DNA from 2 places in the Streptomyces sp. Y309 genome. Region 1 is predicted to be linked to the other one. Evidence: riboswitches for the same ligand, from Rfam matches in the RefSeq annotation. Region 1 holds a riboswitch; the other holds the start of a gene.
What was found. A riboswitch is a leader RNA that binds a small molecule or an ion and turns the genes downstream of it on or off. The one in region 1 is predicted to bind glycine.

Region 1 (3,401 bases):
CGCGCACCGCGAGCAGCCCGGCCAGCTCGCCCTGCGAACCGGCGTTGGGCTGCAGCGACACCTTGTCGTACCCGGTGACCTCGGCGAGCCGCTCCTCCAGCTCACGGATCAGCGTCAGATAGCCCTGCGCCTGCTGGGCGGGCGCGAAGGGGTGCAGCTGGCCGAACTCCGGCCAGGTGACCGGCTCCATCTCCGTGGTGGCGTTGAGCTTCATGGTGCAGGAACCCAGCGGGATCATGCCGCGGTCCAGCGCGTAGTCGCGGTCGGCGAGGCGGCGCAGGTAGCGCAGCATCGCGGTCTCGGAGCGGTACTGGTGGAAGACGGGGTGCGCCAGGAACTCGTCGGAGCGCAGGAGACCGGCGGGCAGGGTGTCCGCGACGGACGCGTCGAGCGACGCGACGTCGGCCTCGACCCCGAACGCCGTCCACAGTGCGGCCAGTTGCGCCCGCGTCGTGGTCTCGTCGCAGGCGAACGACACCTGGTCGGCGTCGACGAGGTGGATGTTGACGCCGCCCTCGCGGGCCGCGGTGACGACGTCGGCGGCCTTGCCCGGCACGCGGACGGTCAGCGTGTCGAAGTACGCCTCGTGCACGACCTCGACGCCTCCGGCCTTGAGGCCCTCGGCGAGGATCGTCGCGTACCGGTGGGTGCGCCGGGCGATCGCCTTGAGCCCCTCGGGCCCGTGGTAGACGGCGTACATCCCGGCCATGACGGCGAGCAGCACCTGAGCGGTACAGATGTTGCTGGTCGCCTTCTCGCGCCGGATGTGCTGCTCACGGGTCTGCAGCGCGAGCCGGTAGGCCTTGTTGCCGTCGGCGTCGACGGACACACCCACGAGCCGGCCGGGCAGGCTGCGGGCGAACTTCTCGCGCACCGCCATGTAGCCGGCGTGCGGGCCGCCGAAGCCCATCGGCACGCCGAAGCGCTGCGTGGTGCCGACGGCGATGTCCGCGCCGAGCTCGCCGGGCGAGGTGAGCAGCGTGAGCGCCAGCAGGTCCGCGGCGACAGAAACGATTGCTCCGAGCTCGTGCGCCCGGTCGATGAGCGGCTTGATGTCCCGTACGGCCCCGGAGGCGCCCGGGTACTGCAGCAGCACGCCCACCACACCGCGCTCGGCGATGTCGGCCGGGATGCCGTCGGTCAGGTCCGCGACGACAACCTCGACGCCGGTCGGCTCGGCGCGGGTCCGGATCACGGCGATGGTCTGCGGCAGTACGTCGGCGTCGACCAGGTAGACGCCGTCCTTGACCTTGCCCATGCGCCGGGAGAGCGCCATGGCCTCGGCGGCGGCGGTGCCCTCGTCGAGCAGCGAGGCGCCGGAGGTGGGCAGTCCGGTGAGGTCGGCGACGACGGTCTGGAAGTTCAGCAGGGCCTCGAGGCGGCCCTGCGAGATCTCCGGCTGGTAGGGCGTGTACGCCGTGTACCACGCCGGGTTCTCCATCACGTTCCGCAGGATCACCGGCGGCGTGAACGTCCCGTAGTAGCCGAGTCCGATCATCGAGTCGAGCACCTGGTTGCGGTCGGCGAGGGTGCGCAGCTCGGCGAGCACCTCGGCCTCCGTACGGGCGCCGGGCAGCTCGAGGGCCTCGGCGTTCTTGATCACATCCGGCACCGCGGCGGCCGTGAGCTCGTCGAGCGAGCCGTAGCCGACCTGGGCGAGCATCTTGGCGCGGGCTTCGGCATCGGGTCCGATGTGCCGCTGCTCGAAGGGGATTCCCTGCTCGAGCTGTGAGAGCGGCGTACGAGGGGTGGCGGTCATTGCGGAGGCCTCCTGGTCTGACGCGACCTGCGAGGGGCACCACGGCGCGGGTACCCGGACGGCCTCCCCCTCTGTCATCTCAACCTGAGAGCTTCACAGTCCCGCCACTGGCGGCACTGCTTTCACCGTCGGTGAGGAAGGGTTCCGAACGTGCCCGCCCGACGCCCGCCCTACTTTCCAGAGTGACCTCGTCCGTGCGGTACAGGGGCCTGAGAGATTCCGGGGAGGAGTTGCTCCTTCGGCGCCTCCGGCGTTTCCACCGAAGAGCTCTCCCGCACGGGGTCAACAGCCGCTTGCCAGCCTACCAGCGAGGACCGCGCGCCATCCCTCGAGTGGCCGCCCGCCCCGATGTGCTCTTTCGTAGTGATTACGAGCGAAATCTGGATGAGCTGGATGAGTACGAGACGGCTTGCGACCAGTTGGAGGGCCCGTGCAGACCGATATCGATCCGCGCAACCTGATCGGCCGCAAGGCGTTCGACCGCAACGGAGCCAAGATCGGCACGATCGACGAGGTCTATCTCGACGACGCCACCGGCGCCCCGGAGTGGGCCGCTATACGTACGGGCCTGTTCAGCAGGGATGCCTTCGTGCCCCTGGAGCCCAGCGAGCTGGTCAAGGACGGCACCCTGCGGGTTCCGTTCGAGCGGGCCTTGATCAAGGACGCCCCCGACTTCGGCGTCGGCCGCCATCTGTCCCCGGAGCAGGAGCTCCAGCTGTACCGCCACTACGGCCTGGACCTGGCCCCACCGCCGCCGCCTCCGGATGTGGACTTCGGGCATTCGGCCAATTCTTCTGATGCGTGAGTGGGGGGGGAGGCGTCCTCTGCCGGGGCGTTCTCTGGGCGTCCTCTACTGAGGCGCGACTTTCATGCCTGGGTGGGGTATGTGGCTGGGCCTTGCCGGGTGCGCCGCCCTGCCGTGCCCACCCACGGCTGCCGGCGCCGCCCTGCCGTGCCCACCCACGGCTGCCTGCCCCTAGCCCCGCTCGCGCCGAGCCCACGCCTGCCTTTGGCTCCCGCCTTCGCCTTGAGGCATGGGGCACTGGGGCCAGGGCCTGAAGGGGGCCTGAAGGGCGCCAGAGCTCCCCTGGGACGTCCAGGCACTGGGACCAAAGGCCCCAAAGGGCGCCAGAGCCCCCTGGGACCACTGGGCGCCACCCGACGCACCTCTCAGCCGTGCTCGCCCCCCCGTTCCCCTCCGGACGGTGCCCCTCAGGGCACGCCGGGCTCCTCTCCGGCGACGACGCCCACCCCCGCACCGGTCACGCCACGCTCCACCCCAGGTGAGAGGGGATCTGCATCCCCAGGTGGGAGGGGATCCGCAACCTCCTCCGCCGCCGCCACGGCGGGCACCAACGGCACCGGCTCCGACGGCTCCAGCTCCGGATCGTCCGTCCGGAACGTCCGCACCCGCCCCGGCGCCGACCCAGGCGTCTCGAACCGCACGGTCACCCGCCCCAGGCCACTCCCCTGCACCCACCCCGCCCCGAACACCGCGTGCCGCACGTCGTGCCCCGCATGCCACCGGCGCTCGGCCGTCGAAACGGGCTCCCCACCCCCGGTCTCGCCCACACCCGCACCCTCGTCCCCGCCCCCCTCGGGCACCGCCTCATCACCGTCCCCCGCGACTCCAGGCGCCACC
Region 2 (3,401 bases), 4.9 Mb from region 1:
CGTGCTCGCAGCCGCCGTAGTAGCGGCGGCCGGGGTAGCCCTCGGCGTACTTGTTGGTGAGGACCGAGCCCTGGGCCTCCATGACGGCGACCGGAGCGAAGTTCTCCGAGGCGATCATCTCGAGGGTGGACTGCTGGCGGTCGAGCTCGGCGTCGACGGCGGCGGCGACGTCCGGGTCGAGCTCGTGGAGAGGGGTGTTCAGAAGCGACATCGGAAGATCAGTCCTTACGCCGTGGTCAGCTGCCTGCGAAGTCGGTGTACTCGTCGGCGGAGAGCAGGTCGCCCGGCTCGTCCGCGACGCGCACCTTGAACAGCCAGCCGCCCGTGAAGGGGGCCGAGTTCACCAGGGACGGGTCGTCCACGACGTCCTGGTTGGCCTCGACGACCTCGCCGGAGACGGGGGAGTAGAGGTCGGACACCGACTTGGTCGACTCCAGCTCGCCGCAGGTCTCGCCCGCGGTGACCGTGGCGCCGACGTCCGGGAGGTCGGCGTAGACGACGTCACCGAGCGCGTTGGCCGCGTACTCCGTGATGCCGACGGTCGCCACACCGTCCTCGGTGGCCGACAGCCACTCGTGCTCCTTGCTGTAACGCAGCTGCTGGGGGTTGCTCATGGCCTGAATTCTCCTGTACGCGGGCGTGTGCTGATGCACGTGGGTCTTACGGACTGAGACGGACTGAGACGGACGCGTGACACCGCGGGAGCCGGTGGGACGCACGGGGCGTCCGCGGCACGCGCGGAAGCGTTACTTCTCGCGACTTCTCGCGATTTCTGACGCGTTATTTCTGGCGCTTGTAGAACGGCAGCGCGACGACTTCGTACGGCTCGTGCGTGCCGCGGATGTCCACGCCCACGCCCGGCGTGCCGGGGGCGGCGTGCGCCGCGTCCACGTAGGCCATCGCGATCGGCTTGCCGAGGGTCGGGGACGGCGCGCCGGAGGTGACCTCGCCGATGACCTCGCCGTCGGCGACCACGCTCATGCCCGCGCGCGGGACCCGGCGGCCCTCGGCGACCAGGCCGACGAGCTTGCGCGGGGGAGCGGCCTCGGCGCGCTCGGCGGCGGCGCGCAGCGCCTCGGCGCCCACGAAGTCGTCCGCGTGCGACGTCTTGTCAAACTTGACGACCCGTCCCAGACCGGCGTCGAAAGGCGTCAGGTCCGTCGTCAGCTCGTGCCCGTACAGCGGCATGCCCGCCTCCAGGCGCAGCGTGTCGCGGCAGGACAGGCCGCACGGGATCAGGCCCGCCGGGGCGCCCGCCTCGGTCAGCGCCCGCCACAGCTTCTCGGCGTGCTCGGGGGCCACGAACAGCTCGAAGCCGTCCTCGCCGGTGTAGCCCGTGCGGGCGATCAGGGCGGGCACGTCCGCGACGGTGCCGGGCAGGCCCGCGTAGTACTTCAGGCCGTCCAGGTCGGCGTCCGTGACGGACTTGAGGATGCCGGGGGACTCGGGGCCCTGCACGGCGATCAGCGCGTACGCGTCCCGGTCGTCCCGCACCCGGGCGTCGAAGCCGGCGGCGCGCTCGGTGAGGGCGTCGAGGACGACCTGGGCGTTGCCGGCGTTGGCGACGACCATGAACTCCTGGTCCTGGAGCCGGTAGACGATCAGGTCGTCGAGGATGCCGCCGTCCGCCCGGCAGATCATGGTGTAGCGGGCGCGGCCGGCGCCGACGGAGCCGATGTTGCCGACGAGCGCGTAGTTGAGCAGGTCCACGGCCTCGGGGCCGGTGACGGTGATCTCGCCCATGTGGGAGAGGTCGAAGAGGCCGGCGCGGGTGCGGACCGCGTTGTGCTCGTCGCGCTCGCTGCCGTACCGCAGCGGCATGTCCCAGCCCGCGAAGTCGGTCATGGTGGCGCCCAGCGAACGATGCAAAGCATCGAGGGCGGTGTGGCGTGGGGTGTGGCTCATCAGTACTGACTCCCGGGCATGGCATGACGGGCGAGGTCGATCCTCCCCATCTGTCATAAACCTGAGAGGTTCACCACGTCCCGTACGTATGACGGGTCATGACTTGCACCTTGGGTGGAGCCGTCCCGTTGACCGGGGGAGTGGCCCGCTTTTCAGATGTGCCTCGCCCGCGCGGTACGGGGCCTGAGAGATTCAAGGGAGGAACTTGCTCCTTCGGCGCCCCAGGACGAGTGTCGTGTCCCTGGGAACTCTCCCGCGCGGATTCAAGCGGCCGGTATGGAGTTGGCGCGCTCATCATTGCACGCGCCCCCGCTTCACAACAGCCGCAACCCGATGCGCCGGTTCGGGGAACAGCCCGGGCCTTGGCGCCCTTGTACAGCATTACCTTCTCTTTACACTCGACGGAGAAGTACTGGGGATGAGTGACGTGACCAGCATGGGGAGGCCGATCACGGTGCGCAGGAGCGGTGCTGGTGCGACCACCACGGGGGTGGCGCTGCCCGAGGGCGGTGTCGTGCTGCCGGGCAGCGGCGTCGGTGTCGCGCTGCCGTCGCAGTCCGGCGCCCCCTCGCGGGAGAGCCTCGGGTTCTTCCCGCGGGCCGTCGTGCGCGACCTCCGGGAGCGGGCGGGGCGCGGGCCGCGGCGCCTGGTGTTCGCCGCGAGCGACGTCGTGGTCGTCTCCGGGCTGCCCGGCAGCGGCAAGTCCACGCTGATGCGGCGCGCCGTGGCGGGCCCGCGCGTGGACTCCCAGGACACCCGCGACCGCTGGGCGGCCCGCATGCCCCGGCTGCTTCCGTACGCGCTCTACCGCCCCCTGGTCCGCCTCGCGCACTACGCGGGCCTGCGCCGGGCGCTGCGCTCCGGCGCCGGCGTCGTCGTGCACGACTGCGGTACGCAGCCGTGGGTGCGCCGCTGGCTGGCCCGCGCCGCCGTCCGGCGCGGGGCGACGCTGCATCTGCTGCTGCTCGACGTGCCGGTCGAGGTGGCCCTGGACGGCCAGCGGGCGCGCGGGCGCGGAGTGTCGCGGTACGCCTTCGCGCGGCACCGCAGGACGGTCGGCCACCTGGTCCGCTCCGCCGAGCGCGGGGAGCTGCCGCGGGGCTGCGGCTCGGCGGTGCTGCTCGACCGGGAGGCGGCGGGGGTGTTGGGGGAGATCGGGTTCGGGGCGGACGTGTAGGTCTGTTCGGCGGGAGTTGTCAGCCCGTCCGGCGTTTGAGGACGAGCCGCGAAGCGGCGATAAGCAGGGGTCCAGGGGGCGGCAGCCCCCTGGTTACGGGAAGGGGTGGGCCTGGGGCGCCCCGCGAGGGCCCGGCGTTAGGGTCGGCCCCGGAAGCGCGCGAGGCAGGCACAAGGCAGAACGGCACGCGCAGGGCAGAGCAAGGGTTGGGACAGATGGACTTTCCGGGGGACTTTCCGGCGCACGCGCATCCCGACGGGGGATGGCCGGCCAACGAGCTGGAGGAGGTGCTCGCGGCCTCGCTCGGGGCGCCACCGTC

Region 2: another riboswitch for glycine. It lies ahead of gcvT (glycine cleavage system aminomethyltransferase GcvT); the one in region 1 lies ahead of gcvP (aminomethyl-transferring glycine dehydrogenase).

What each region holds. Positions count from the first base shown of each region.
Region 1 is NZ_CM160048.1:7,829,534-7,832,934, reverse strand. It holds gene gcvP (aminomethyl-transferring glycine dehydrogenase) at 1-1,759, opposite strand, end outside; glycine riboswitch at 1,947-2,044, opposite strand; gene AC0KTA_RS32620 (PRC-barrel domain-containing protein) at 2,190-2,564, shown strand; gene AC0KTA_RS32615 (DNA polymerase IV) at 2,972-3,401, opposite strand, start outside.
Region 2 is NZ_CM160048.1:2,900,701-2,904,101, reverse strand. It holds gene glyA (serine hydroxymethyltransferase) at 1-211, opposite strand, end outside; gene gcvH (glycine cleavage system protein GcvH) at 237-614, opposite strand; gene gcvT (glycine cleavage system aminomethyltransferase GcvT) at 781-1,905, opposite strand; glycine riboswitch at 1,946-2,067, opposite strand; glycine riboswitch at 2,068-2,171, opposite strand; gene AC0KTA_RS10905 (AAA family ATPase) at 2,324-3,082, shown strand; gene AC0KTA_RS10900 (enhanced serine sensitivity protein SseB) at 3,298-3,401, shown strand, end outside.